DNA from 2 places in the Paenibacillus sp. RS8 genome. Region 2 is predicted to be linked to the other one. Evidence: a T-box and tRNA genes for the amino acid it is inferred to sense, from the RefSeq annotation. Region 2 holds a T-box; the other holds one or more tRNA genes.
What was found. A T-box is a leader RNA that pairs with one kind of tRNA and senses whether it is charged. The one in region 2 lies ahead of ACDZ28_RS01360 (valine--tRNA ligase), so its partner is inferred to be a tRNA-Val.
Positions count from the first base shown of each region.

Region 1: it encodes a tRNA-Val, which carries the amino acid that the T-box ahead of ACDZ28_RS01360 (valine--tRNA ligase) is inferred to sense. The anticodon was not compared.

Region 1 covers NZ_CP168131.1:4,439,116-4,454,992, forward strand. The annotation lists gene ACDZ28_RS20950 (AraC family transcriptional regulator) at 1-905, shown strand, start outside; gene ACDZ28_RS20955 (iron ABC transporter permease) at 892-1,941, shown strand; gene ACDZ28_RS20960 (iron ABC transporter permease) at 1,938-2,945, shown strand; gene ACDZ28_RS20965 (hypothetical protein) at 3,283-3,624, opposite strand; gene ACDZ28_RS20970 (helix-turn-helix domain-containing protein) at 3,861-4,007, shown strand; gene ACDZ28_RS20975 (phosphotransferase) at 4,421-5,398, shown strand; gene ACDZ28_RS20980 (hypothetical protein) at 5,806-6,105, shown strand; gene ACDZ28_RS20985 (hypothetical protein) at 6,271-6,558, shown strand; tRNA gene ACDZ28_RS20990 (tRNA-Val) at 6,902-6,973, opposite strand; gene ACDZ28_RS20995 (hypothetical protein) at 7,106-7,408, opposite strand; gene ACDZ28_RS21000 (copper amine oxidase N-terminal domain-containing protein) at 7,539-8,726, opposite strand; gene ACDZ28_RS21005 (site-2 protease family protein) at 8,923-9,999, shown strand; gene ACDZ28_RS21010 (hypothetical protein) at 10,104-10,316, shown strand; gene ACDZ28_RS21015 (GNAT family N-acetyltransferase) at 10,425-10,868, shown strand; gene ACDZ28_RS21020 (DUF3892 domain-containing protein) at 10,954-11,193, shown strand; gene ACDZ28_RS21025 (MBL fold metallo-hydrolase) at 11,258-11,995, opposite strand; gene ACDZ28_RS21030 (copper amine oxidase) at 12,161-12,715, shown strand; gene ACDZ28_RS21035 (DUF1292 domain-containing protein) at 12,796-13,107, shown strand; gene ACDZ28_RS21040 (aminotransferase class I/II-fold pyridoxal phosphate-dependent enzyme) at 13,238-14,713, opposite strand; gene ACDZ28_RS21045 (MFS transporter) at 14,810-15,877, shown strand, end outside.
Region 2 covers NZ_CP168131.1:39,473-55,349, forward strand. The annotation lists gene ACDZ28_RS01360 (valine--tRNA ligase) at 1-2,292, opposite strand, end outside; T-box leader at 2,496-2,779, opposite strand; gene ACDZ28_RS01365 (LysM peptidoglycan-binding domain-containing protein) at 3,120-4,472, opposite strand; gene ACDZ28_RS01370 (RluA family pseudouridine synthase) at 4,828-5,763, opposite strand; gene hemL (glutamate-1-semialdehyde 2,1-aminomutase) at 5,760-7,061, opposite strand; gene hemB (porphobilinogen synthase) at 7,138-8,136, opposite strand; gene cobA (uroporphyrinogen-III C-methyltransferase) at 8,714-10,267, opposite strand; gene hemC (hydroxymethylbilane synthase) at 10,273-11,226, opposite strand; gene ACDZ28_RS01395 (bifunctional precorrin-2 dehydrogenase/sirohydrochlorin ferrochelatase) at 11,666-12,313, opposite strand; gene ccsA (cytochrome c biogenesis protein CcsA) at 12,319-13,146, opposite strand; gene hemA (glutamyl-tRNA reductase) at 13,152-14,549, opposite strand; partial or broken gene ACDZ28_RS01410 (hypothetical protein) at 15,216-15,449, shown strand; partial or broken gene ACDZ28_RS01415 (DapH/DapD/GlmU-related protein) at 15,579-15,759, shown strand.

The DNA of each region.
Region 1 (15,877 bases), 2.7 Mb from region 2:
CCAAAGCTTCTGAAGTTACATCATCATCAGCCAATAATTCAATTGTAACTGACAATAGCAATAAAGAGGCTCAGACAAGAACTATCTCTACGGTAAAGGGAGATATTGTCGTTCCAGCTAATCCAGAGAGGATAGTCGTGTTATACCTTCAAGGGGATCTTGTTGCCCTCGGCATTAAGCCAGTAGGTACTTCAAGTGTCTTTGAAGGAGCAGCCTTTGCAGAAGAGCTGGGAGGTATTGAAGATCTTGGTTCATGGTATGAGCCTAATCCAGAGGCTATTATGGCAGTAAAGCCGGACTTGATCATAGCTGCTTCTGAAGAAACTTACGAAATCCTTAAGGATATTGCACCGACTATTCCAATTCCTTTTGAAAAAATGGCGACGGACGAACGTATAATGAAGATTGGCGAGGTATTTGGCAAGGAGAAGGAGGCACAAGCTTTATTAGATAATTTCCACGAGAAGTTGGAGAAAAGTAAGCAGAAGCTTGATGAACTTGGAATTTTAGATAAGACGGTAACCATTATCGAGGGCGGTAAAAAAGAGATGGCGGTGATCGATAGCAAGCTTTACGGAAGAGGCTCTCAGATTATTTATGAATATTTAGGACTAAAAGCACCAGAGATTCTTCAGAAGAAGATTGATGGCAGGGAGAAGGCTACTGGAGGGTTTGTCTCCTTAGAAGTGTTACCTGAGTATATAGGAGACTTCGTGTTCCGCTCTGTATGGGATGGGGCTGATGATTTGTCGGACAACCCCATTTGGAACAGCATTCCAGCAATCAAAGAAGGTAGATTGATCGAAGTTGGGTTTGATTTTTCATATTATTCCGATATCTACTCTCTTGATAAGCAGCTAGATTTTGTAGTTGAGAAGCTAGTGTCAGCGTATGAAAAAAAATAGAAAGCTAGATGATAGCACAGCTGTTATCCCTAATTTAAGAGGGAAATCGTATTTCGGTCTGTTTCTACTCCTAGGGATACTGCTGCTGCTGCTTTCAGTAGCGGCTTCTATCTCTTTTGGCTCTGCTTCCATGAGCCTGAAGATGGCATGGACAGCGATTTTTAATTTTGATCCTGAACTGACCGAGCATCAGATTATTCATGCCCTTCGTATTCCGCGTACAGCTGCTGATATTATTGCGGGTATGTGTCTCGCGGTAGCAGGAGCGGTTATGCAGGGCTATACGCGAAATCCCTTAGCCGATTCGGGATTAATGGGAGTAAATGCTGGAGCAGCGCTTGCAATGGCCGTTACATTAGTTTTCCTTCCAGGGCAACTGCAGACAACTACCTTGCTGGTTAGCTTTAGTGGCGCAGGACTTGGAGCAGGATTAACATATCTTGCCGCTTCATTGAATCGTTCAGGAATGACACCTCAACGACTGGTGCTAGCTGGAATATCAATTACAATGCTTTTTGGAGCTGTGGGGTCATTTATCTCATTAAACTATGGAATTGGTCGTGCCCTTGCTTATTGGACTTCGGGAAGTGTGGCTGGAGCAACATGGGTGGAAATTAGGCTAGTTATACCTTGGTTCTTAGGTGGACTGGCTTTGTCACTATTCATTGCACGCTCTATCACCGTTTTAAACTTGGGGGAAGAGATCGCGAAAGGCTTCGGGCAACGGATCGTTCTCGTTAAGATGATAGCTACGCTTGCGGTCCTTTTACTAGCGGGTGTAGCTGTTGCACTTGTAGGGCCAATCGGCTTTGTAGGGTTGATTATTCCGCATATTATGCGTTTTTTTGTAGGTGTAGATTATCGTTATATTATTCCAGCATCAGCCATTTACGGCGGCGCACTTATGGTTGTAGCGGATATCGCAGGAAGGGTGATTAATCGTCCGGCAGAGACAGCACTGGGCATTATTTTTGCAATGATTGGTGTTCCTTTCTTCTTGCTAATTGCGAGCAAAGAGAGGAGAGCCTTCAAATGAATGTTGTTAAATCGCATAAGGCTACAATATGGATTCTATCTCTCATAATACTGCTTATTGCAGGAGCTATTCTTAGTCTTAATATGGGAAAGGTGTCCCTCAATCCACTTGAAGTATTTCAAGTATTGCTTGGACAAGGTCCAGAGGAACATAATCTCGTTGTTTATAAGTTTCGTCTTCCTCGGATCGTATTAGCGATACTTGTTGGATTTGGGATGGCTCTGGCAGGTGCAGTTATGCAGGCGTTGCTGCGCAATGATCTGGCTGATCCCGGCATGCTTGGTACTAGCTCAGGTTCAGGTCTTATGGTGTTGCTGATTATCTCAACGGTAAGCATTCAAGGCACCGCTATAACATTATTACTGCCGTCTATGGCATTCTTAGGTGGTCTGCTGGCAGCAGCTCTGATCTATATTCTAGCCTATAGAAAACGTCGTATGATTTCTTCTACACGACTTGTCTTGACTGGTGTTGCGATCAATATGGGGTTTAGTGCACTGTCGTTATTCCTAACTTTAAAGCTTGATGACCAGAAGTATGAGTTTGCGCAGCGTTGGCAAGCAGGATACTTATGGGGGGACAAGTGGTCTTATATCAGCTTGCTGGCACCTTGGGTATTGCTGTTATTCGCATATATTATTTCCAATTTCAGGACATTGAACGTCTTAGTGCTAGGCAACGAAATTTCGATAGGATTAGGAGTCGCTGTAAAGAAGAAATTTTTGCGTCTGGCGATTGCGGCTGTAGGCATTGCTTCTGGCTGTGTAGCGCTCGGGGGCTCGATCTTCTTTATTGGATTGATTAGTCCGCATGTGGCGCGCAAGCTGGTAGGTCACGACTACAAAGTACTTCTACCAACTTCAGCACTTATTGGTGCGCTATTGCTGCTTATAGCGGATACGATTGCTCGAACGGTCAGCTTTAAGTCGGATATTCCCGCAGGGATTATTGTAACAATGCTGAGTGTGCCTTACTTCCTATATTTATTGATGCGTTCAAAATAAATATCAGAGTTCTTTCCAACGTATAAAAAAGTCTTCTTTGTGGGTTTTGGTGCGAGCCCTTGCGATGTTTTTGAAAAAACAAAAAAACCGCGAATATCCTTGATTATACAAGGCTTTTCGCGGTTTTTAAATTTCTCCTCTTGGACTTATCTTCTGCTATCAAGCAACCCCAATGCTTGGTGTACTAAGTAGAATTATGACTGAGTGTGAGTAGAACAGTGTCGCAGTAGACGCATACTGCTCACTAGCGAATTCTAAAAGAGCCCGTTTTTAGGGCTCCAATATACAAACCAACTGCTTTCTTAAACAAAGAATAAGGTCTTAGACTACTGTTGGTTTATTGAACTGACGTTTCCCGATAGCTCAAGGACCGACTTAAAGGGGACTGCTTGCCATCAACTCCAGGTGTTGAAGTTGGGAATATCATTCCGAATATACCTACACCCCCGTAGTAGGAGTACTCGGTCATAAGGTCCGTCTGTTGCCTTACAATCGATAGTTCATGTACTGAGAAAAACAAATAATTTTTACTTCGAAAACCAACAGGTTCTAAAGGAGTACTTCTTTGGAAATAGGTCACTTCTTTCTTATAGACCCACTTTTCAAAATCCGAGCTATCAGGGTTTGTCCAAAGTAGAACAAGTAAGACTATACCCACCACGAGAATCAGTAGTCTCAAACCGAGCCCCCCTACACAGAAAGTACACTTAATAATATGTATGTCCAGCGCAATAAGGAGATGACTTGTTTTCTCGTTCATTATTGGTATTAAGTTTATTTATACTGCCCGTTAGATGATGCACAGTACGAAGATATAGCGACACAACAAGAAGACGGTGAACAGGAAGAACAACAGGAACCAGATGAAGAGAACGGTTATAAATCTAGTATCGAGAAGGAGGAAGAGAAGGGGGATTGAACAATTATGACATCCAACAAATGCTTGGTATAGGTGAACGTCAAAAATATGAACTATTAAACTCGGGTCATTTTGATATGGTGCGGGTCGGAAAGATGATAAAAGTATCCAAGGATGTATTTCTTAAATGGTTACAGGGATAAAAAAGTGGTGCCGATTACGGCACCACTTTTTCTTTAGTCTACTACAGGGCACCATAATGGCACCAATTCTTATTTCACTCAGAACATAAATATCCCTAAACAAAAGAAAAAGCCTATAGGGTGCGACATTCTGTGATGCACCGTGGTGGTCGGAGTCAGACTAACGGTTGGGCTTATGGCACGATAGCTTGTCGACCTTCTTCGCCAGCCGTACAAACAGTATAGTCATATTATCCATTTTCATCCTCTGTGGTGCAGTGCCGATCTTGCGCTGCATGGATGGCTAACGGGCAGGTTACCTTAACAAACTAAATGATGGATAAAATATAAATATAAGAGTTCTCTCCCAAACTATTGGAAAATATTATGGTACGATGTCCTTATTCGGTTGTTTCAAGTGGAGGGAAGATACCGTGCTAAATACTCAGGATATTGCAATAGAAGCATTAACTTGTTATTCAATTACTTATCAATCAATAGCTCATATTGGCCAAAATGCGAACACCATCTATAAAGTGACTGATAAGGAAAGTAACTGCTATAGTTTACGCATACATCTATCAAAAAATGATTCGATGGAAAGTATTTGGTCTGAAGAAAAAGTCATCCATTCAGAAATGCTTTGGCTGGAATCATTAACTAATGATACAGATCTGGTGTTGCCATCACCTATAAAAAATAACATTGGTGAATATGTTACTAAGATAGCTGACATAAACTGTACATTGGTAAAATGGGTAGATGGTGAGCAAAAACAATTTGTTCCAACAGTCAATGATGCCGAGTGCGTAGGCGAATTGATCGGAAAGCTTCATAAACAATCATCTTTTTGGAAAATTCCGTCATCATTTACTCGACCGTCCTTTGATAATTCTAGAATTTCACAATCATTAGAAAAGCTCAAACAGCTTGCTAACGGTGGTGAGCTCAATAAAAATGATGTGGAAATTCTGCAATTGGCCGGAGAGTGTGCAATTTTAATGATGAACGACATAGAAAGAACACCTGACAATTGGGGGATAATTCACGCAGATTTGATTCCAAGTAATTTTGTGTTTCATGAACAAGTAGCTAGAGCCATTGATTTTGGAGCTTGCGGGTTCGGATATTATTTATTCGATTTAGGTTGGACACTTTCTTATATCCACCCAGCGTTCAGAAGCCAGTTACTAGAATCATACGCAAAACAATTCGACCTGCCTCATAACTATGTTCAACAATTGGAAGGCTTCTTTGTAGCAGCCCAACTCGAAACAATGAATTTTTGGCTTGGGTTGCCTGAATCAAATGAGTGGTTACCCAGTCACATTAGTAAATTAGCAAGTCGGGAATTTAAGTTATATGTAAATAAAGAAGAATTTCTCTTTAGTGGTACTCCTTACTGGGAGTAGTTTGTTCAACTCCCATGGAAGAACGCATTTTCTTCCATCATCTGTGGTGCGGCGCTTGCGCTGCATGTATGACTAACGGAGAACGATAGTGGAATAGGGTTGCTTCGGCAGCCGTTTTTTATTTGTTCAACGACGGGCAGGATAGTTTAATTGTTTCTCGAATAGATTTCGAAATAGAGTTTTTACGAACCTCTCGTGAATAATACGTTATATGAAAGAAATGAAATGAGGTATTTATCCAATTTTCAAGAAATAGTAACGTAAAGAGATACATAGAACGGCAAGAATTTATAAGGGCTTTTGAAGAAGCACTATCTCTTTCGCAACACCATCCAACTTTTCTGAAAGCGTATGGCTGGTATAGAAAAGGCATTACTTCTGAAGATGCTTTTGATTCATTTCTCGCATTGTGGAATTCAATAGAAATAGTGACTTCTAAGTATCACCCTAGAACTGAAAGAGCAAAGAACGGTTCGAAATCACAGATTTGGGAATCATTTATATCAGTTTGGGGCGAATGCCAGGATTGGCCATTGATGATTAGAGGCAATAATCAGTGGATAGATCAGAACTACTTGACTAGAAATAATATTGCTCATGGATTAGCAAACGTAAACATTGAGGAAATTGATGAAGTTATTTCAAGGCTTGCAACAATAAAAATGGTATCAATAATGTTCTTAAAAGCATGGAAACACAATTTGTAAGATTCATCGGAGGGTGATTTCTTTCATATAACATAATATATCAACGCTTAGGCTGTTCGACCTCAGTTAATAAGAGCATTTCGGGATTAAACTAACGGCGATCGAGAGGTTAATAAATATACTAGAGAATGATCTCTTGATTGACTGACTTTGGAGGGGGATGAAATGTCTTTACTTAACTGGAAATTTGATGATAAAGTTCAATGTTCTTCGAATGAGTGGAATTGGGTAGAGATCACCTTAATGCTTGTAGATGGCAGCAAGCGGTGGAGTATTTTATACACACCAGAAAGGTTGCATAATAGCCTTTCACGACCAAACATAGATCCACCAGGATTACATATTCCGCATATGATTATCGTTAGAAGTTACGAAATCGACGACATTGAAAGAATGTTACGCTACCTTGAAAGTGAGGGAGAGCTTCTCACCGCTTCCAAGCTTATAGAATAGAAATAAAAATCACCTTATCAGGTAACTCATGCAAGCGTGAGGTGAGACTATGAGGTTAGAAATTATTGTTGTATTCACAGTTATCAGATTGAGATTCGAACAATTAAAGCCGCTGCAATGAATAAAACATAGAAGCCGACCATAGGTCGGCTTTTTTATCTATTTGAATTTGATTTTTCCTAGTAGTTAATTCCGTTAAAAGAGCACATTCTCACCTGCAAAACAATTTTAAAAAACTATTCTTGACCAAATCTTGACCAAAGACCAGTTTTACTCCTCATGTCATACTCCGAATTATCCCTAAAAAAAAGAAAAAGCCTTATACAATAAGGCTTTCTACATATAGGACGGATGGGGTTCGAACCCATGACCCCTACCCTGTCAAGATAGTGCTCTCCCGCTGAGCTACCGTCCTGCGACGAATTTCATAATACCATACGATAGAGTAGGATGGCAATTCTTTTTTTACAATCTGTAGGGATGATAGTTTACATAGTCTTAAAAACAATAAGAAAAGGGGATGCCCCTAACATCCCCTCTCACCGTCTCAAATAAAGAACGGGAGTAGAAATATATCGCTTATACCGAAAAATGGGATGCGTCGTGGAAAGAAGCGACGTCTTGGGAAAAAGCCAGGCCGGAAGCCAAATTGTCTATACGCCGATTCGTGTGTAGGCATTCCGTTTAAACGTTCTACCATTTCGTTGCTTGGAACCGCAAGAGTAACATAGTTTTGATCTACATGGGCAATAAAGCCATCAAAGGACTGACCGTCAGTCGTTGTAATACCAACGTATTTGTTCATACAATTCCAACTGACCTGTTGATGTAAATTTGCATTTGTATCCATAAATAACCTCCTCAATTGAATAACCCTGATAATAGTCTATGGTTCGTAGCCTATAACGTTCACGGCGTTAGCCTAGAGGGCATCATATAATTCGGGCTATTTTGTGTGAGGAAGTTAAAATGAAGCGGAATCATTGTCCCAGCGTATAGATCAAGTCTTTCTTGCCCGTAAGCGGGGAGTCATTTAAAAAGTACAACTTATCGCCACTCCGTTTCACGAACTTCAAAGTATCTCCTTTGTAAGGAGTATCGTTATTTTCTGCGTACTTCTGATCCTTTGCAGTAAGCAGCTCCTCGTATAAAAGCGTTCGCTTTCCTGTTTTGCGGTCGATTAAGGTAAGCAATCCTTTTTGATTACCGCGGAGCAGAAGGATATCGTTATCAATAGCTTCTATATAGTAAGCATCATCTTCTTTGCCTCCCAGTTTCAATAGATCTAAAGTAGCTGTTATATTGCCCGTGCCATCCTGTACGAATCGTAAAGTGTTGCCATCATGCAATAGCAGATTGTCGTCAAACGGTTTGAGATCTGCATCTCCTCTGAACTGGTAGGCGAAAGTAGCTTTGCGAAGTAACGCGCCATTCTTGAATACGAGGGTGACAACACGTGTATTGATATGGGGTTCTCCAAAAGAGTCAGTAATCGTAATGACGAGCAGTCCACCCGGTGTTTTATCAATCTGCATTCCTGCCCAGTCAAAACTAGTTTGAAGTGAGGTGAGAAGAAGCACTTTATCCTTGCCTTGAGAGACATATAAGTCTCCATTAGCTTTAATTAGTGTATAAGTACGCCCGCCATAGGTTTCTGTAAATACGTTGTAGGTTTTTAGATCGCTCGCTAATAATGTATTAGTTTTGGGATCCAGATGGAGATTACTACCTTCGAATGCTTTAACGATAAAGCGAGCGGGTACATATATGCCGTCTTCTTTAGATTTGAAAGGGGAACCGCCTAGAGCTACGGTTTTCCCGTCAAGAACACCATTTTGACTCCCGATTCGAACCGCGAAGCTTTTGGTCCAGCCTTTGAACAATGCGCGTTCGCCGGACTTATCCCATTCCATCTTCAGACCCGCACTCTCAGCGATTCCTCGAACATCTACGTAGATTACTCCATTTTTGAGTACCGCCGGACCTCCTACGGTTCCACCAGGAATACCGAATTGATAGTAAACCTGCGAAGAGTTGGACGCAGAGGTGAGTGAGACCGTCTCGTGCTCGGAATTAGATTGCAGAGTACTTGCTGATGCTGAAGTAGGGAGAAGAAGCATAGAGAGCATTACAGCTGATAGCAATGATTTTAAGTATGTAGAGTTCATATTAGTCAGCCCTTTCTTTTAACAGGAGTAAAAATTATCCATTATCTGTTTGTTTGACGCTGAAACGATTTTAAAAGTTGCGCCGTATATTTAGCCAAATGCTTTTTTATGGAAATACTCCTTAAGCGCTTATGATAAAATGGATAGTAATGTACAGCCGTTGGATAAAAATTGAAAGAAAAAGGAGTTTGAGATCTTGCCGCAAAATGAGCAGAAAAAGGATTCTTCCACGCCATGGAAATGGTTGGGGGGCGGGGCGGCGATGCTCCTGTTTAAAGGAAAGGCGATTTTGTCCCTTCTGAAAATAGGTAAAATAGCAGGGCCGCTAATTTCGATGATAATTTCGATATGGGCGTATGCGTTGATTTATCCGTGGGGGTTTGCCGTGGGTTTTGTTCTGCTCTTGCTAGTCCATGAATTAGGGCATGTAATAGCTGCTAAACGAATTGGGCTTCCAGTTAGCGCTCCACTGTTTATACCGTTTTTGGGAGCTTTAATTACAATGAAGAAACAGCCGCTGGATGCCCAGACAGAAGCTTATATTGCTTTTGGAGGTCCGATCTTAGGAACCATTGGGGCAACAGCCGTTTTTGGAGCGGCTTATTACATGGATAGTCCGCTACTCTATTCCTTGGCTTATATAGGTTTTTTGCTTAATCTGATCAACTTGCTTCCGATTCACCCGCTTGACGGCGGCCGTATTGCTACTGCAGTTACGCGTTGGCTGTGGCTTGTGGGACTCGTGGGCGGTTTGGGCATCATCATCTATATGCGTTCGATCTTATTTTTTATAATCTGGGCGTTATTTGCTTACGATCTGTATAACAAATATGTTAAGAGACGTTCTAACAATCGTGTTTATTCTGTAACAAAGGGTTTCTTAATTCCAGTGGAGCCACTTAGAGATGCAGGCTACATGATTCCAGGGCCAGAGCATAGGAGAGATTTACCTTTTACCACCTACAGTGATTTGGATAGACAGCAGTATGTAGGGGTGCGATGGGATCAACTAAACTACATTGGTAGAGCTACACTTCCTCAGCAATGCATAATTGAAAAGGTGCGTATCTCGCAGCTAGAGCCTGTGACCCTAGAGAATGGGATGCATCTTAAGATGAATTGCGATATTAGCTATACGGTCTACGAGAATGATAAGTATTACGATGTGCCAGCCAGCTCACGCTGGAAATATGGCATCGCTTATTTTGTATTAGCTGGTTTTCTGGCAGGGATGATGTACATGGTTCATGTCATTGGAAATGTGAATCTTTAAGGATTAGAATCAGGGAATGAAGTTCACCAATGGTTTATAAAACTCTTGAACCGTCAAAGCTGTAAAGAGAATAACCGCAGTTGAACGGTGAAAGGAGTATGACCATGCCTAAAATTATGAAATGGGAAGTCGGCGTTTGTCTGTTGTTACTGATGGTTTTGGTAGGTTGCTCCGAGGCAAAGCCAACAAAAGTCATGGAAATCAATGAGATGACGAATCTAGATGGAAAGATTAAAGGTCAGTACCCTCCATTGTCACCAGTGATGCAAGACATATACAATCGTTCGATTCCTGAAGAAGTATATACTGTAGATTAGAGCAGAGATAGAAGACGGTTTCTCATGCTCAGGCTTTTCTTTCTAGTCAAATTTTTATATAATAGACAACTATCGTTGGATACATAGAGAGAGGAGTTTGCGACTAACATGGCGGCAGAAATCTTACGGGTTACTACAGAGGAACAGCTTCGGATGGGGCTGGATATTCGTACTAAAGTATTTGTAGAGGAACAAATGGTACCGGTTGAGGAAGAAATTGATGAATACGATGTTATCGGTCCGAATGCGCACCATATTCTGATTATAGATGAAGGAGTGCCTGTCGCTACAGGAAGATTGATTTACTACAAAGCAGGTACAGCCAAAATGCAGCGTATCGCCGTGCTGAAAGATTATCGAGTTAAAGGATACGGACGTGTTCTGTTGCTGGCTATGGAAGAGCTTGCTCGGGAACTTGGACTAGAAGCTTCGATTCTTGATGCACAATGTCAAGCTGAGAATTTCTACAAGAAGCTAGGATATGAAGTGATTTCTACGGAACCTTTTTATGACGCAGGCATTCTACATGTACGGATGCAGAAAACTCTTTAAAATTAGCGCACATAATTTACCGTTCCATGAAGCAAGCTAGGATGTGCCTTATGATGGCAAATTCTACTGCAAGGGGCGAACTAAAGTGCCAAATAACGAACGCGAAAGTTTCGTAGCCGTACAGAAAAATGGAGATGGAGATCTAACCAGTTTCCAGACCTCCACAGGACGTGTCTTGGCGTATGATCAAGCGCTTCAAGAAGTACAGGCCGGAAATATTGCCGGAGTGAATGCTTTTAAAGGTAAAGACGGGGAGACTTATATTCGCGGCGATGCGGATGGGGATCCAACCAACAATTTGGATAATCTTCCGACATTCTCATAGTTCAAAAGGTAAAGACCGTACTAACGTCCTTGGACGTCAATGTACGGTCTTTTTTATATAATAGTCAAAGTTTATAAATTAGATGCTGCTCTATAAACTCCATCTCTCCTGTAAGTCCGACGAATTGCGGTTGTTCATCACTGTAATGCATGAGCTTGATGATACGTCGAACATCCTCGGGTAAAGACAATAACTCCTCCAGCGTGGTGTGAACAACGCCTGATCCACCAAGCTGACAGTCATGCAGAATCATTCGGATGCCGCGCTCACGCACAAGGTTTATCAGTAGATCCGGTTGAAAAGTCATATCCGCACTGTAGAAAATCTCGTTATTTATTAAAAGAGAATAGCTATCTTTACCGGGAATATGCGGTGTATGTATGATCTCGAGCGAAAGAGAAGGAGCAAGCTTGTACGTAATTCCGGGTTTCATAGTTGTAACCTCGAAGATATCGGTAAGGGAAGCTACTGCATCTTGTTGATATAATCCGCCCTTTAATGTGTTGTTCCATAGAGGCTCAACAAGCGTCTCAGGCAAAAGTAATCTCATCTTTTCCCCGTAGACGTGTTTTAGGGTTAGCGCTAGCTCTTCCAGACCTCCAACATGATCCGCATGAATATGCGTAATTAGAGTAGCATTTACGTCTCGGAAAGATTTTCCAATGGTATGCATGGCAAGCGGGGCTGTAATCCCGCAATCAATCAGTAGGGTATAAGTATCCGCTAGTAGCAAGCCATTGTTGTTGAAATAGTTTTTTGCAAAAGCATTGCCGGTTCCTAGCATTTGTAGGCTCAGACTCATAAGAAAGTACCCTCCTGAAATCACTGATGGCTAAATATATCAACTTTGAACAAATCCATAATATCATTTTTCGCAAGATGAATGAAATATTTACCTACAATTAGCGCAACTTGCTGAGACAAAGTAAGTATACATTAACAGTATGAATTATTTGGAGGGTTTCAAATGAATAGATGGAAAAAAATCACTTTATGCGTGTTTGCTTTTTCCTTAATGGGCGGTTCATTATTGTTCGCCGATTCCGTTAATCAGAAAATCAGGGTTTGGAACAACGGGAAGGAAATTGTGGACGGCGGTTATTTAATTGATGGGAAAACGTATATTCCCGCTAGAGAAGCAGGCGGGCTTGTGAATTGGGATGGCTCTGGGAAAGTCTCGATTCTTAAGCCTAATGTTCATATTGTTCTTTTTAAGGATAATACGGTCTTTGGTAACGTTAACGTTGGCAAGCTCAAGATTAAGATATTAACCCAAGTAGATAGCTTAACAGAAGAAGTTTCAGCTGTGAAAGTAGCCATAACGGACCCATCTGGTAATGTTAAGGATATTCAGTCGCAGGAGCTTGAAGGCTCGAAGAAGGATAATTTCTGGTTTCCAACCTCGGAGTTTACGTATGATTTTAAAGAAACCGGGAAATATCGGGTGGGCTTTTATATGAAATCTTCGAAAAATGCAGATTATGTTCTTGTGTCAGAGAAGGTAATTACGGCTCTCAATTGATTGTTCTAAATTGACCTGAACTAATCTAACGTGGTACGATACCAGATGTAGGATAATACAATTCAAAGTGAGGTATTACAATGAGCGATCACAAACATGAGCATGGTGAAGCATGCGGTTGCGGGCATGATCACGACCATGAGCACGAGGAGTTTGTGCTGACCTTGACGAACGAGCAGGGCGAAGATGTAGAAATGGTGCTTGTAGAAACGTTCGACATAGGCGAGAAATTATACGCTCTGTTGTTAGAGCGCGAGAATCCAGAAGCAGACGGCATTATTCTGCGTATGGAAGAAGAAGACGAAGAAATGGTATTGTACAATATCGAAGATGAAGAAGAATGGAAAGCTGTTGAAGAAGCTTACAACAATCTGCTTGCTCAGCAAGAATAGATTTTAGCGACTAAATTAAGCTGTTCTATTGTGTATATGACAGTTGATGTTTATATACAGAAACCCGATACTTATTATGGTATCGGGTTTTTGTATAAATGAATGAAGTTTTTTAGGAAAATGATGGATCTTAGGATATAGGATCGGCTTCTACAATCACTTTTATGTTAGTGATGCTGCGGTCTTCAGGACCTTTAACCGGAAGGCCAATCTCCACATGGTCAATAATATAATCGATGTTATCCTGAGTGATTACTTCGCCAGGGAGAAGAATAGGAATTCCCGGCGGATATACATATATAAATTCTGCAATAATGTAGCCAGCAGATTCACGGAATGGAACTAACTGTGTATCCGCATAAAAAGCGTCTCTTGGAATCAGAGCAAGCTGCGGAATTTCTGGAACCTGAACCTTAAGCTCGTAAATTTCACCCTTGCTATAATGAATAGCGGACAACACCCGAAGTGCAGCTAATAATTTATCTACTGATTCTTGGGTATCACCTGGGGTAATAAGGCAAAGAATATTATACATGTCGCTTAGTTCTACTTCGATGTTGTACTTCTCGCGCAACCAGTTTTCGGTTTCGTATCCTGTGATCCCTAAATGGCGCACATGAATGTTGAGCTTAGTTGGGTCATGATCAAATGTGGCTTCTGTCCCAAGGATTTCTTTTCCAAAGCTGTACAGGCCTTCGATCGTATTGATCGTTTCGCGTGCATAGTTGGACAATCGAATGGTTCTTTCCGCCATTTCATGACCGTTCAGCGCGAGATTACGTCTTGATGTATCCAAGGACGCTAATAAAATATATGAGGTGGATGTTGTAGTCAGCATGCTCATAATGGTCTGTACCCGTTGCGGGTTAATCAGACCCGTCTTAGCATTTAGATTCAGTACCGAGCTTTGCGTCATGGAGCCGCCAAGTTTATGCACACTTGTGGCAGCTATGTCCGCTCCGGCCTGCATGGCCGATACCGGCAGATCCTCGTGAAAATGAATCAGTACTCCATGTGCCTCGTCCACCAATACGGGTACACCGTAACGGTGAGCCAGGTCGACAATCGAACGCAGGTCGGCGCATACACCGAAGTACGTGGGATTGATTACTAGAACTCCTTTGGCGTCTGGATGACGCCTTAACGCTCGTTCCAGCGAACTGGTCGTTATGCCGTGATCTATCCCGAGATTCTCATCCTGAACAGGCGAGACAAACACAGGCTTGGCTCCGGAGAAGATAATGGCCGACATTACAGATTTATGAATGTTACGCGGCACAATTATTTTATCACCCGGTGAGCAGACAGAGAGGATCATCGTCATGATGGCATTGCTCGTGCCCTGTACGCTAAAATACGTATAGTCGGCGCCGAAAGCCTTCGCAGCCAGCTTCTGAGCCTCCTGGATTACGCCAGTGGGCTGATGTAGATCATCAAGCGGTGCGATGTTGATTAGATCGATGGATAGAGCGTTATCGCCGATAAACTCACGGAATTCGGCATCGGTTCCTAGCCCCTTCTTATGCCCCGGAATATGAAATTGAACGGGATTGCCGGCGGCATGCTTTTTTAAAGCTGTGAAGAGGGGAGTACGGTGTTGATTCATTTAATGCTGTCACAACCTTTCGCGAATATTAAAATTTAAGGCAAGCATCAGTATAACAAAACAATCTACAGAATACTAGGATTTGGATGTGATAGAATGTCCACGAAAGCCGTGCAACGTACACATATCAGTCTGACATCACCATTTATTATGGAGATGTGGGTAATTATTTTTTTAGTTGAATTTGTGAAAGGGTCGCTTCTTGTCGCTTTGTTACCCGTGTATATGGAGAATATTTTGGGTCTATCTGTGACGGTAGTAGGTTTTGCCTTTGCACTCCAGTATTTGGGTGATAATCTATTCCGCAGTCCTTCTGGCTGGGTTATGGAGCGTATAGGATTTCGCTGGACCATGACAAGTGCCTTATTGTTGATCCTAGTAGCTGTTGGCATGATAATATATGCTAAAACAGCAGTTACGTTATCGATTGCTTGTCTTATTCTTGGGATCGGGACGTCCCCGCTTTGGCCTTGTGTGATGACAGGGATCACCGAATTGGCGGGATCTACTAAAAGCGGCAGCAGCGGGGCAGCTATGGGTGCTGTCGAGATGGCCTCGCTGGCAGGTACGGGAATCGGTCCGATCGTAGTGAATTTTTTGATGGATCATGGAGGTCAAAGCTATCGTGTAGCCTTTTTGGTCCTGTTAGGTTGTGCAGCTGTTGTAGTTGTGGTGGCCCTATTTCTACCTAAGAGAATCTCGCCAAGTGGAACTCATGCCGTTGTAAGGGACATGCAGGGGCTCGGTGGAGTCATTGAGCGTAAAAAGATTAGTCCGTTAGAAAGTATAAAAAGAACACTGCATCAGGTTAAGACGACGCTTAAGGTCAGTCGATGGTTATATCCTGCTTTATTTCTTCAGGCTTTTGCCATTGGCTTGATGACCCCTGTAGTTACTTTGTTTGCTCGCACAGAGCTTCATGTTAGTCCAAATCAGTTTAGTCTTCTTCTGATTGCAGGTGGGGGGATTACGGTGCTTGCTCTGATTCCAGCTGGTAAGCTGGTGGACCGAATTGGAACAACTGTGTTTCTGAATATCGGCTTTTTGCTCGCGGCCTTTTCCCTTGCTCTGTTCTCACAGGTCCGCTGGCTACCGCTTGCCTTTATCGCGGTGGCTTTGGTCGGTATAAGCTACGCGCTTATTCTCCCGGCTTGGAATGCCTTT
Region 2 (15,877 bases):
AATACTCAGCGTTTCTTCATTACCCGCTTTGATGATCAATTCAACCTTTTTGCTCATCGGTACATTCACTTCAGCACGGATATTACGAACCGCCCGGATTACATCCATCAACAGGTTCATTTCTGCTACCGCTTGTGGGTTCTCCAGAGCAGCATCATACTCCGGCCATGCAGCAAGGGTAATCGTCTCTCCTTCATGCGGCAAGTGCTGCCAGATTTCTTCCGAAATAAACGGCATGAACGGATGAATCAGGCGCATTGTGCGGTCTAATACATAAGCAAGTACAGACTGTGTCTTAGCTTTGGCAGCGGCATCTGATCCGTAAAGCGACAGCTTCGCGAACTCAATATACCAGTCACAGAGATCGTCCCAAATGAAGTTGTACAGCTGGCGACCGGTCTCACCGAACTCGTACGAGTCAATTAGACGCGTAATTTCGCGAGAAGTTTCGTTCAGACGGTGCAGAATCCAACGATCAGCAGTACTTAGCTCACCAGAAATATCAATATTCTCAAAGCTTACGCCTTCCAAATTCATGAGCGCGAAGCGTGATGCATTCCAGATCTTATTGGCGAAATTACGCGCCTGTTCAACCTTTTCCCAGCGGAAACGCAGATCCTGTCCGGCGGTACTGCCGGTAGAAATCATGTAGCGCATTGCATCTGCGCCATACTTCTCGATAACTTCAAGCGGATCTACGCCGTTTCCGAGAGATTTGGACATTTTTTGGCCTTCGGAATCCCGTACCAAACCGTGCATCAATACATCAGAGAACGGTTTTTCTCCGGTAAATTCGAGGGCTGAGAAGATCATCCGCGCTACCCAGAAATAAATAATATCGTAACCTGTTACGAGCACATCGTTCGGATAGTAGCGTTTGAAATCTGCGCTGTTCTCATCCGGCCATCCTAGTGTCGCAAAAGGCCACAGATTAGAGCTGAACCAAGTATCCAATACATCCTCGTCCTGTTTCAGATCGGTTAGACCGCTGATCCGGCGTGCTTCTTCCTCGTCATTTGCCACAACCAGTTCACCAGTAGACTCGGAATACCATGCTGGAATTCGATGTCCCCACCACAGCTGACGGGAAATACACCAATCGCGAACGTTCTCGATCCAATTCAGGTATGTTCTCTCGAAACGGTCCGGTACAAAGTTAACCCCGTTCCCATCCTTCTGTGCGTTAATGGCAGCTTCAGCCAGTGGCTGCATCTTCACGAACCATTGTGTGGACAAGTAGGGTTCAACAACGGCTCCAGAGCGTTCACTGTGTCCTACTTGATGCACATGATCTTCGATATTGATCAGCACACCTTGCTCCTTCAGGTCAGCAGTAATGGCCTTACGACATACACTCCGGTCTTGACCTTGATAAGGTCCTGCTTCTTCATTCATCGTACCGCTCTCATCCATTACGTTAATCTGCGGTAAGTTGTGACGTTGCCCCATCTCGAAGTCATTCGGGTCATGAGCTGGTGTAATCTTAACCGCACCACTACCAAACTCTTTGTCTACATAATCATCAGCGATAATCGGAATCTCACGGCCAATAATCGGCAGGATCAACGTTTTGCCGATCAGATCTTTATACCGATCGTCTTCCGGATGAACAGCAACCGCCGTATCGCCCAGCATCGTCTCCGGACGTGTAGTCGCTACTGTAATAAATCCACTACCGTCTTTGAGCGGGTAACGCAGGTGATACAAGTGACCGTTAACTTCTTTATATTCAACCTCGATATCCGACAATGCTGTGCGAGCCGCCGGGTCCCAGTTGATGATACGTTTCCCACGGTAGATCAAGCCTTTATTGTAAAGCTTAACGAATACCTCACGTACAGCCTTCGACAACCCTTCATCCAAGGTAAAGCGTTCGCGGGAATAGTCAAGGGAAAGCCCCATCTTAGCCCACTGCTCATGAATGGTGTTCGCATATTTATCTTTCCAATCCCATACCTGCTCCAGGAACTTCTCGCGTCCGAGATCATGTCTTGAGATTCCTTGCTCACGCAGCTTTTGCTCTACCTTTGTTTGCGTTGCGATACCGGCATGGTCCGTACCCGGTAGCCAAAGCGTATCGAAGCCCTGCATCCGTTTCGTACGAATCAAGATGTCCTGAAGCGTAAAATCAAGCGCATGGCCAATGTGCAGCATTCCCGTTACGTTTGGTGGCGGGATTACAATGCTATATGCTTTTGCATCTGGACGTCCGCCTGCACGGAAATATCCACCCTCTGTCCAGTAGGAATACCACTTGGTTTCTGCCGATTTCGGATCATACGTTGTTGGCATTTCATTCTTAGTGTCGTTTGCAGCGGCAGCATCTGCCGCTGTATCTTGCAGGTCCGGCAACTCTGCCGCTGTTAGATTGTTTTGGTCAGCCATTCTCTGATACCTCCACTTGGTTACTTGTAGTTTCTTGTAAAAATATAAGAACGATATACAGAGTGAAACTTATACATTCTTATATTAAAAAAACAAAAAGACCCCTCGTCTCAAAGGACGAAAGGCCATTCTTTCGCGGTACCACCTTTGTTTCGCGCCAATGAAAAATAAACCTACACTTCTCTCACCTTACGGTTCAGAAGCTTAGCGCGACACTCGTACAGATAACGGCTGCTACCGGCCACATCCTAACTTATCTCTCATGCCTATGAAGACAAGCTCAGAAGGGCGACTCCGGGGCGACTTCGGTGGCTGTATCCTACGGAATGTCACAGCACTTGCATTCCGCTCTCTGAAGGGCTGACCGCCTACTCTTCCCGTTCCCAGTCTTTACTTAGATATTGCTTACTCCATAATACATTTTGAGTCATCCCTAGTCAACCTGAATAGGCTTCTACAGCGGGACTTTAAGCGGAATTTCGACTTATAGCGTGCATATGTCGAATTTTCATTCGATTCATCACTCTGCGTTGGTTAGATACCCCACTTTCTAACGTTCTCCGTTCACACAAGAATAAACGCTTACCGTCCTTTTACGGACGGTAAACGTTTATTCGAGAAATATAAGGATAATGTATAACGTGAAACTTATATATTCTTATATTTAGACAAAAATCCCGATCTACTATCAGATCGGGATTCACCTATTCATGTGAGTGCGCATTGTAACTCAACTACGGAATGTACAATACTTGCCCTTCTTCTACACTCTGCCCTGACAATCGATTATACATTCCCAGCTCCCGCGCACTTAGCTGATACTTCTCTGCGATCGTATCTAGCGTTTCTTCACGCTGCACGATGCAAAGGCGAACCTTCCGGAACAAGTTAGCGCCATCTGCTCCGGTAATGAATCTGCTCTTCCACTCTGTATTATTTCCCGCTTCTGGAATGATCGCTGCAGCCGATGCAGTTCCTTCGGACTGAAGAGCTTCCTGTTCTTTACGGGAACGGCTAGAGCTAAGTAATGAAGAGAAAGTAAGATGTTCTTTGGCTGGAACCTCTGCTTCTTTCTTACTACCTAGCGCAATCTTAAGGTCTTGCTTCTCCTCTGGCTGTGGCACCGTCTCTTGAGAAACAAAGACTTCGTTCGCATTCTCACTGATCGGCTGAGCATTCTCTTCTTGTGCGTGAAGCTCATGGTTTGCCTCGTTTTCTGAAGCGAATACAGCAATGTCTTGTTCTGCCTCAACAGTGGCTGCTGGGACAGCTTTTTCTCTGGAAGCAAAGGTATATTCCGCTTCTTGCTCCTGATCCGCTTCAATAACTTGATTCAACTGAGTGACCTCAGCTTCCTCATTTTGTGACTCAGCTTTAAACCAGTAATCCGCTATACCTGCTTTGGAATCCTCAGTTTGCGAATTCAGACTATGCGTCCGTGCTTTCGCGCCCTTGTCCTTCTCATGAGCGGATGAGAAATTAACTATAGGGGACGATTGACCCGCTCCGCTTGAGACCAGCGGGGGCTCTGTTGCTTCTGCATGCTCATGTTCTTCTACAGCAACCTCCGATGCATCCTCACCAAAGGTCCACTGTGAATTTTCATAAAGTACATCAGTTTCGTGTTCTTGGTTTACTTCAGATGCTTCGCTTACCCTGTCATCGCTTAGAGGGGAATAGGCTACTGTGTACTCTTCCTGCTGCCAGGTCGGTTGTGGTTGAGGCTCCGCACCACCAATTCCCCGCAGGGATAATACGCCTGTTATATTCACAGTACGCATCGTGAGCAGATCAATATCAAAATTCTCGATCTCCACCCCGATATCTTCAATCGAGCTGACGCGTGTAAGCGGAACAGTGATTTCAACGGGAATGGCGTGCTCCAGACGCTGCGTTCGGTCATCTTCGCTCCGGTAGAGTCCGGTAAGCAACAGCTGACCATATAACTCGGCACGATCCTCCCGCTGAATCACCTGGATTTCCGGAAGTAGTTCAACCTCCTCCAGCTCAGCTATTCCCGGAAGCTCTTCCGATAGGTGAATGCGTTCATAAATATCAAACCGCAAGCCGTGGGACTGATCAAACACGGGATATGTCCTCCTTCTTGGCATAATCTAACCCTGAGACAGGCCCAGAGCATAAGCCCAAAATGTTACTCCCCACATGTATATGCTTCAAACAGGAAGGCATGACAACTTTGGCAGCACTAACCGGACAGGATGCTAATTAATTTCATAAATTCAGAGGCTAACCGAACTCTCCTTGTACAGATATACCCTGCTCCGCACGAACAGAGTATTATATGCTGCTTTTGCTAATAGGACATAGATAGATGTTTCTTTCTGAAAAAAATTAGAAATTTATTTACTCTGCGAAAAATAAATTAAAAAAAGCCGTAAAACCAGCTTTTGCTGATTTTACGGCTCTTAGATATACGTTGCGTTAAGGTGCTTCAGCCAGCAGCTCCCGCAGCTGCAGCATATCCTCCGGCCACGGGTCACCCACCTCAAGCTGTTCTCCGCTCCAAGGGTGACGAAAGGTCAACGATTCACCATGAAGCGCATGACGGCCGGCTGCGCTTGAAGCCCAGACCGGGCCGCCATATAGCGCATCCCCATACAAGGGATGACCCATATGGCTGAGATGGACGCGAATCTGATGCGTCCGTCCGGTCTCCAGCTGCACATGCACCAGGCTCCCGCCATGCAGTGCCTCGCGTCCAATGATTCGAGTCACGGCGGATTGTCCGCCGGGTGAGACTCTTCTCCGCGCCGCATGATGACGATCGCGCCCAATCGGCGCGTCGATCACTTTAAGCGCAGGCGGCACTGTGCCTTCGACGATCGCGGCGTAAAGCCGCGAGATGCTTTTGTCGCGCATATTCTCGTCTAAGACAAGCTGTGCGAACTCATTCTTCGCATACATCACCGGGCCTGTTGTATCCTTGTCCAGCCGGTGAATATGGCGCACAGCCACACCTTCTCCGGAAGCTATATAATGCGCAGCTACAAGGTGATCCAGCGTTACACCTAAGCCACTGCCGTCTGGATGAACCGCCATCCCTGCCGGCTTGTGGATGACCAAGCAAAAATCATCCTCATACAGCACCTCAAGCTCTTCCCATACAGGCTCAATACCCGCTTCACGATGAGGGAAAAGAGCCAACCGAAGTCGGTCTCCCTTCCACTGAATGCCTCCCTCGCGGCGCAGACGCAGATGAAGCTTCTCAGGCATCCCTACAGTTTCCAGCAGCCACTTGTCAATTGCAGCTTCAGAATCCTCGGCTCCAGTAATGATTTTGCCGGGTGTGACTTCCAGCCACTCTCCACGTCTAGTCCAAGCTCCACCACCGGTTCGATCCCCGGCTCCGTTACTCAAAGGGCTTTCAGGGCGTTATAATGGCCCTCAATGGTATCATCAATATCCTGCTCACTATGCGCAGCCGATACGAACATGCCTTCAAACTGTGAAGGCGGCACGCTAATGCCTTGGCTCAACATATGACCAAAATAACGACGGAATAGGTCTGTGTCGCTAGTCTTGGCCGTCTCAAAATTGGTAACAGGTCCTTCCGTGAAGAAAGGGCAGACCATCGAGCCCACGCGGTTAATGGTCAGCGGAATGCCAGTCTCGATGGAATTCTTTTTCAAGCCTGCTTCCAATCGTGCCCCTAATTGCTCCAACCGATCATAAACTTCAGGTGTTAACAGCTTCAACGTAGTATATCCTGCTGCCATTGCTAATGGATTACCACTAAGTGTGCCCGCCTGATAAATCGGTCCCGTAGGAGCGATTTGCTCCATAATCTCTCTTTTGCCGCCATAAGCGCCTACTGGAAGTCCTCCGCCGATGACTTTGCCGAAGCAAGTGATATCCGGAGTAATGTTGAACAATCCTTGAGCACAGCCACGGTTGACACGGAAGCCTGTCATTACTTCATCAAAAATAAGCAAAGATCCATGGTCTGAGGTTAACTTGCGAAGTCCTTCCAGGAATCCTGGAAGTGGTGGTACAACACCCATGTTCCCGGCAATCGGCTCCACAATCACTGCGGCAATCTCACTGCCAAAGCGTTCGAAAGCAACCTGAGTGGACTCCAAATCATTGTATGGAACTGTGATGGTATTTACTGCTACACCTTCAGGAACGCCCGGGCTATCCGGCAAACCTAATGTGGCTACACCGGAACCTGCTTTAATAAGCAAACTATCCGCGTGGCCGTGATAGGAGCCTTCGAACTTCAAGATTTTGCTGCGTCCGGTATAACCACGTGCCAAACGAATCGCGCTCATCGTTGCTTCCGTTCCGGAGTTAACCATACGTACGATATCTACAGAGGCCACACGTTCAACAACGGTTTTTGCCATCTCTGTTTCGAGTAAAGTTGGTGCGCCAAAGCTTGTCCCTTTTACTGCCGTCTCCTGCAATGCCTTTACAACCTCAGGATGCGCATGACCCATAATCAGCGGTCCCCATGAGCATACATAGTCGATAAAGCTGTTGCCGTCGATATCATAAATACGCGAGCCGACCCCATGATCCACATAAATTGGAGTCAAACCTACGGATTTGAACGCCCGTACAGGGCTGTTCACCCCACCGGGAATATATTGTTTTGCTTCATCAAAAGCCTTACGGGACGCTTCCTCTTTACGCGCCATTGGCACATTACTCATCTATCTTCACTCCTGTTCTGTTCTGGGTCTCACAAGTATAGCAGCTGCTTAGGCAGCGATATCAGTGTGATCGAGATTAACCACGCAGCCAGCGGGCTGCATCTTTTGCAAAATAAGTAATAATAATGTCCGCTCCGGCGCGCTTCATTCCAGTCAGCATTTCCAGCACAACGGCTTGCTCATCGATCCAGCCTTGCAGCGCCGCTGCTTTTACCATGGAATATTCGCCACTCACATTATAAGCCACAAGAGGTAAATCAAATTGATCGCGGATCGTACGAATCACGTCCAAGTAAGCCAGAGCTGGCTTCACCATTAACATATCTGCGCCTTCCAGCACATCGGATTCTGCTTCACGGAGCGCTTCGCGCAGATTAGCAGGGTCCATTTGATACGTTTTGCGATTCCCGAACTGAGGTGCCGAATCCGCAGCTTCGCGGAAAGGGCCATAAAATGCCGAAGCATATTTAACCGAATACGACATAATCGGCACATGCTCAAAGCCATTCTCATCCAGTCCCGCACGAATCGCGTGTACGAATCCATCCATCATATTCGAAGGGGCAATAATATCTGCTCCAGCTTTAGCTTGGGACACCGCAGTACGAGTTAACAGCTCTAACGAAGCATCGTTGATGACATCACCGTGTACAACGCCGTTCACCGTATGCGTATGCACCATCCCGCAATGTCCGTGATCCGTAAATTCACAAAGGCAGGTATCTGCAACGACCAGCAGCTCAGGGTACCACTGCTTGATCAAGCGAGTAGCCTCTTGCACAATTCCATCCTCTGCGAAACCGGAAGAACCGATAGCATCCTTCGTTTCAGGAATCCCGAATAACAGCACAGCCGGAATGCCCAGTGCGGCAATCTCGTCCACTTCTGCTTTTAAAGTATCCAGTGAAAAATGGTACACGCCCGGCATCGAGCTAATCTCATTCTTCACACCTGTTCCATAAGTCACAAATATAGGCTGTACAAAATCCAGCACATTCAGTACGGTCTCCCGCACCATACCGCGAATTCCAGCAGATCCGCGTAGACGGCGATGACGTGTTATTGGAAAGCTCATTTGTTCATCCTCCTGAAAATAAAATATATAACTAAACCCTCGATCATTGACTAACTGCGGCTTAGTTGTAGTTTGTGCAGTTATTTTGAAGTTTTATCGTAACTGTAAGTTTTAGTTGCACTCTCTACAGTTATTTATTACAAAAGAGCGAAAACCCCTGTTTTAGCGCATATTTAATTGCACATATTACAACTAAAATGGATTTTCGCTAAAATTCAGGGAATTTAAGTGTATAAAGTGCAACTAAACCTCAATCTGACCTCATGCTAACAGACCTCATACCAGTCTCGTAACCAGATTAAAAGCTATATTTCCACTAGGTTGCATATTAATCCAAGTACCCAATATCTAACATATCAGTTAGAGCTACGTGAACTTTATACGTACATAGACTTACTCACCCATACACACCAGTTAGTTTACAACTCAGCCGTCCATCATACTCTGAGCTTCAACAGTAACTACGTTCGGAGGTCAAGCTCATGCTACTTAAGTTACTTACAATAGCGATGTGAGACTTCCTAGATAGATACAACTTCAGGCGATGTTATAAAGCCGATGTTCGATTGGCGTCCATTCAAGCTTTTTGAAGTTGAGTCTCTGCATTCCAGCGACAGAGCTCCTGCACCAGAGCATTAATAGTAGCTTCTTCAGGAAGTAGTCCCGGAGTAAGCCCCGCCTCCACGGCAGTCTGCTCGGTTAATGGCCCAATGCAGGCTATTTTCACGTTAGCTAGCAGTGGGAGTGGATCTTCCAGCCCCATTCGCTTCAGAATGTGGATGAAATTGCGCACCGTCGAAGAGCTGGTAAAGGTTACTGCGTGAACACGCCCCTCCTCCAGCAGCTTCAACAGCTCATCATCATCCTCACCAGTCACAACCGTCTCATAGGTATCGACGTCTGTCACTTGAAGGCCAAGCTCTCTCAGCTTGTCCGGCAGCCATTCGCGCGCCAGATCACCGCGCGGCAACAGCACGTTCTGCCCCGGCAGCAGCCGAGGGCCGAACGTCTCAATCAGACCTTCCGCCTGAAACTTCGCCGGAAGTTCTTCAGCAATCACCCCGCGCTGCGCCAGCGCGGCGGCAGTGCCCGGCCCCACCGCTGCAACCCTTGCGCGGTGAAGCCCTCGAATGTCCGCCCCCTGCTCCGCCAAGTGGCGCCAAAAAAACTCCACGCCGTTCGGGCTAGTGAAGAATACCCAGTCGTACGATTCCAGCGCGCCAAACGCCGCTGCAATCTTCTCCTTCTTCTCTGCCCCTTCCGGCATGATCGTCTCGATCACCGGGAACTCGTAGGGTTCCCCGCCGAGTTCCTCAATCATATCCACGAGCTCGCTTGCTTGGCTGCGAGCCCGTGTCACTACGATGCGTTTGCCGAATAACGGCATCGCCTCAACCCACTTGAGCTGCTCACGCTGCAGCACCACGTCGCCGACAACGATCACGGCTGGCGGCTGAAAATCCGCCGCCTTCACCTTCGCCTCAATATCGGCGAGGGTTCCCGTCAGTGTCTCCTGATCTGCGCGTGTGCCCCAGCGTACCAGCGCCACGGGTGTTTCTGGCGGACGCCCATGCTTGATTAGCTGGGCGCTGATATATCCTATTTTAGCTACGCCCATCAAGAATACTAACGTCCCTGTGGCGTTCGTTACTTTATCCCAATGAATGGAATGATCCAGTTTATCTGGACTCTCATGTCCGGTGATAATCGACAGGGAAGAAGCATGATCGCGGTGCGTGACAGGGATACCCGCATAAGCAGGTACGCTGATCGCCGACGTGATGCCCGGTACGATTTCGTAATAGATCCCATTTTTGCGCAGCAGCTCCGCTTCTTCACCTACGCGGCCAAAAATCGTAGGGTCCCCACCCTTAAGCCGCACCACTGTTTTCCCCTGCAAAGCCAAATCAACTAACAATTGATTAATCTCTTCCTGCTTCATCGTGTGGCGATCCGGCAGCTTGCCTACATAAATCTTCTCGCCGCCAGGCTTCATGCATTTCAGCAATCTAGGACTTGCCAGCCGATCGTACACCAGTACGTCGCTTTTTCGAATACACTCGAGGCCTTTTACAGTAATCAGTTTTGCGTCCCCGGGACCTGCACCTACCAAATAAACCTTCCCCGTCAATCCCCTCATCCCCTAACGTCTGACAGTATCTTCTCCGCTCCTCTTGCGATCAGCTTCTTAGCAACTTCTTCGCCGAGCTGTACCGGGTCTACCCCAGCGCAAGTTTCTTTCAAAATCGTTGAACCGTCAGGCGTTCCCACCATTCCGGTTAAGGAGATCACTTTGCGCTCCGCTGCAACAGCTTCGGAAGCTGTGTCAAGCACTGCATGAGCGCCAATCGGCACTTGGCAGCCTCCATTCAGCGCGCCAAGGAACGTGCGCTCCGCTGCCACCGTCAACGCTGTATCGGCGTCGTTATATAACGCCAACAGCTTCCGCAGGTCGGCGTCATCTTCGCGGCACTCTATGCCGAGTGCGCCCTGCCCTACAGCGGGCAGGCAAACTTCCGGCGGCAGGTAGGCGCTCACGCGATCCTGCCAGCCCATACGCGACAGCCCCGCTACTGCCAGCAGGATCGCGTCGTACTCGCCGCTCTCCAGCTTGCGCAGCCGCGAGTCAATGTTGCCGCGCACGGGCTCAATGACCAGATCAGGCCGCAGCGCAGCTAGCTGGCTGGAGCGGCGTAGGCTGCTTGTGCCTACGCGTGCGCCCGGAGGCAGCTCGTTCAGCGAGACGCCTCCGTTAGAGATCAGTGCATCGCGTGGATCGACACGCTTCGGCACAGCGCCGTTGATCAGCCCCTCCGGTAACTCGGAGGGCATGTCCTTCATGCTGTGCACTGCCATGTCGATTTCTTTTTCAAGCATTGCTTGCTCGATTTCCTTCACGAACAGCCCTTTGCCGCCGACCTTGGACAAGGTGACATCAAGGATGCGGTCCCCTTTGGTAATAATCTTTTTCACCTCAAAAGTAAATCCAAACCCATGCTCCTCACTAAGTCGCTCCAGATCGGCAATTACATGCCCTGTTTGCGTCAATGCAAGCGCACTCTGTCTACTCCCCACAATAATCTTACGCATTGTTCATTCCTCCTGATAGCGTCTGCCTCTTACTCTACACCGTAGAACGTATATAGTACTTCCGTGATTGTAGCTCAATTAAGGGGGATTTTTGTCCCTCTTTCACTGATATGGCCGTTTTCTGCTAATTCAAGGGTATTTATACACCTCATTTAGCTTTTTCGGCGACTATAGCTCAATTCTGGGGTATTTTTGTCCCTCTTTTCGCTGATATGACCGTTTTCAGCTAATTCAGGGGCATTTATACACCTCATTTAGCATCTTCGACGACTATAGCTCAATTGAGAGGTATTTTTGTCCCTCTTTTCGCTGTTTTGCTCATCTCTAATTAGTTCATCAGTACTTTTACCGCTATCTCAACTATCCCGACAGTAGCCTATTTTTCTCATATCATTAATCTAACCTAATTTTGTAATCTTCACAGTGTTCACGCGCACTTTTACTCCGCCCGATGACTAACAATCCAAGCATCCATATCTTCCGCGCTCCACGCGATAAAGCTACCGTTTCTCATCTCGTTCAACACATCGATCGCCCCGAGCTTCCGCAAAAGCCTTCCGCGAACTTCAGCAGAAGATTCCCTTTCCTTAATCCGGGTTCGCATGGTATGTACAAAATCCAAATAAGGCTCATACGCCGCATCCAGCGCCTCTTCAAGCACAGTTTTAATCTTCGCAGCCGCAAGCGGACCAGCACCCGAAGTAGATACAGCTACCGTCAAACGCCCCCTACGTACAACTCCGGGCGTGATAAAATTACCCGCTTCCGCATGGCTAGCCACATTCACAGGAATGCCAATTCGCCTAGACTCCTGCGCAACCTCTTCATTAACCGTTCTATCATTAGTGGCTGCATATACGAGAAAGGCCCCACGGAGATCTCCGGGAGCATAAGCGCGGTCATGCCAGGTCATGAGACCCTTAGTTGTTAGAGCGACAAGTGTATCTGTCAAAGAGGGACTAATCACCTTAACCACCGCTCCAGCTTCCAGCAGCCCACTCACCTTCCGTTCAGCCACAGCACCACCGCCAATAACCACAACCAGTTGCCCTTCGCAATCCAGCATTATAGGTAAATACCGAGTCATGTCCTTCACTCCCCGCTCCAACCGTGAAAACCAGACAAAGAATTCAACAAAAAATTCAAGATAGTAAAAGCATATCCTAAAATCGCCCAGCGAGCCATACTTACTCCACTTTTCCGCCCGGATTTCTTAAAGATAATATAAAATATGTAAATCCCGAGGCCGATAAGCGTTGTTAATACTTTTAAATCCTTCAATAATAGTGTCCGGCCCTCAGATACAATAGATAAGCTAGCCATCACCAGAGAGATTGCCAGCAAAGGAGTCCCCACCAGAATAGCTGTGTAAGAGTATTTATCTGTAGTCTCTAAGTTCGGCAAACGACGGATTCGATCACTCCATTGCTTGCTTTTGAGTCTGGTGTGCAGGAATAAATACAATATTGCAAATACGGTCCCTAGAGTCAGTGCAGCAAAACTTAAGTTAGCCAAAATCACATGCATCGTCAGCCAGCCATACACCGCGCTCCAAGTCTCAAGCGTATGTCCCCCAGCCGTCAGCCACACCCGATTTAGGAGAAAAACACAGAATCCAGCCACACTAAGCAGCAGAATCGTAAACTCCCCACCACGCGTGAAAGCCACCGCAAGCGAAGTCAGAACAATACTAAATGCAAACCAGAACAAGAAATCATAAGGTGTAAAAATGGGCAGCCCTTTCTCCTGAGAGAAACGAATCCCGAGCCCCGCAGCTTGTAAAAGACCCACAACAACAAGAAGCCCCGTGCCTAACCGCTTCCCACTCGGGTTGCGATAAAGGCAATCCGAGAAAACAAACAGCAGGCTCAGGGCATATAGCAGCAGAGCGGCATCATATATTCCGTTCAGCAGTTGCATATCACTCACCTACCCAACAGGCCTGCCGGAGCAAGCACCGTCTTAGGCACAGAAAAATCGCCACTACCGGCAGTTCGTTCTGCGGAACTAGACTGCTTAACCGGGGCGGAATCTCCGCCATCTGAATTGGATTCGAGCTGTTCCTGCAAGGCAAAGATTTTGGAGAAATAATCAAGCGCTTCATTCCCCTGCTTGCCGCCGGACATCTCTTTAATTACATTGATTGGATCATGCATCATTTGGTTCACAATGCTTTTGGTCAAACGACGAATCACCTTGCGCTGATGCTCGTCCAGCTCAGGCAGCTTATTGAATAAACTTTCCATCGTTTCCTCATGAATCGCATTCGACTTATCCTGAAGCGCCCGGATTACCGGTCTCACGCCAAGCGTCTTCAGCCACAATTGGAATTCATCCATTTCCTCGCTGATCATCACTTCAATCTTCGCAGCTTCACTCCGGCGCATTTCCAGGTTACTCTCCACAATGCCCTCCAGATCGTCAATATCATACAAAAAAACATCTGGCACATTAGCCGCCGCAGGATCGATATCACGGGGTACAGCTATATCAATCATAAAAAGCGGCCGTGAAGGACGACGCTTCATAGCATTCACTACCTGATCTGCCGAAAGTACATAGCCGTCAGCTCCCGTTGAGCTGATCACGATATCTACCTCATTAAGAGTTTTTAGCGCATCTTCAATCGTGCTTGGCTTACCCGAGAACTTCTCTGCCAGTTCAATCGCACGCGACAGCGTACGGTTAGCGACAATCACCTCAGCCGCACCACTACTATATAGATGCTTTACAGTGAGCTCGCTCATTTTTCCGGCGCCGAGAATCAACACTCTTTTACCAGTGAACATGCCAAAAATCCGCTTGCCCAGCTCCACTGCCGCATAACTGACAGATACTGCGCTTTCGCCGATTGACGTTTCACTATGTGCTCTTTTGCCCAGCGTCACCGCTTGTTTAAATAACCGATTGAACCAAGTTCCAGTTACACCCTCAGCCTGAGCCGTGAGAAAAGAACTTCGCACCTGTCCCAGGATCTGCGTCTCGCCAATCACCATGGAATCCAGGCCGCAGGTCACGCGGAACAAATGCGCAATCGCCTGCTCGTCTTCATATATATACATATGCTGTGCAAATTGCTCGTTTTTCACTCCAAACCACTGCTCCATAAAGCCGCGGAGAAAATAACCTCCCATATGGAGACGGTCCATGACCACATAAATTTCCGTACGGTTGCAGGTGGCTACTACGACCCCTTCCAGCACACCCTTCGTCTTCATCAATTGATGAAGCGCTGCCGGAAGATCACTCTCCGCAAAAGCAAACTGTTCCCTAACCTCCACGGGAGCCGTACGATAATTCAGGCCAACGACGACGATGTGCATCGATAGTTCACCATCCTAGTCTCTATTCATTACTGTGTACAGTTATATTAAGAATATTTTTACATAATATTCACTTTCACAACATCTAAAAACACTGTGTTAAGTATATCACACGAAAATACGACTTTTTACAGATTTTTTGAACGCTTTATGAAATCCAGATAATAATTATTATAAATAAAAAACCGCAGGTTCGCTACGGTTAGGATGGGTTATTTTGTGATTAATTATTAGTTGGTGGAAGTGGGAAGATCGAATATTGACTATATTTCAGATATCCATATCTTCTCGTTGTGTACTTAGAAAATATTTCGCAAGACGTAGCAATAATTGTGGCTGTGGGTACCCCATGGTCTTGATCTATGATTAATTGTATTAGACGCAATTTATGATAAACCCAGCATCTTTGGAAATCAATTATAATCTCCGATCTTCATGGGTCTTTGAGAGACCTTATTTATGAACTCGGCGTTTATGGGAACCGATCAATGAACGAATATGGTACTAGTAGGACAGGCTGTCCATCTAACTAAATTTTTTTACTAGTCATCGGTAATAGTATAATAGATTTTAACACTACTAGGAATTGAAAAAAATGGCCAAATCTCAAAGGAATATGATACCTTGGAATAAATATAACGACATTAATTAAGGGGGATTTAGAAAGTGAGAGTTAAAGAGTATCTACCAAATGCACCATTAAATTTTCTTCGTTTGTATTACAGTCGGATTAAATACGCCAAGTGCCGAATCCATAGTTGTTATATTTCACAGAATGTAGAAATTGGTGAAAATAGTTTAATAAACAGAAATGTTTCTCTTTCTAGAGGAGTAAAGATAGGGAAATATACTTATATTAATAACGGATCCCACTTGGGGAATAATACAATTATAGGTAATTTTTGTTCGATTTCGTACGATTGTAAAATTGGATTAGCTGATCATCCACTTCAGTTTTTAGCCATTACACCACATCTTACTGGTCGTGAAAATGTAGTAAATAGCAAGGATTATTGGAAGAATTATCATGATAAGGTTGAGATCGGGCATGACGTTTGGGTCGGAGCGAACGCTGTCATACTTCAAGGCGTAAAGGTAGGAAACGGTGCAATAATTGGTGCGGGTGCTATTGTTAGAAAAGATGTCGAACCATACTCCGTCGTAGTAGGAGTACCCGCAAAGGTAGTGAGAAAAAGATTTTCAAGTGATGAAGTTCAAGCGATTGAGGGCATGGAATGGTGGAATTGGGATATAAAAAAAATTAATGACAATAAACATCTCTTTGCACTTAATGATACTTGGAAAGACAAATTAAATCACATTCACTA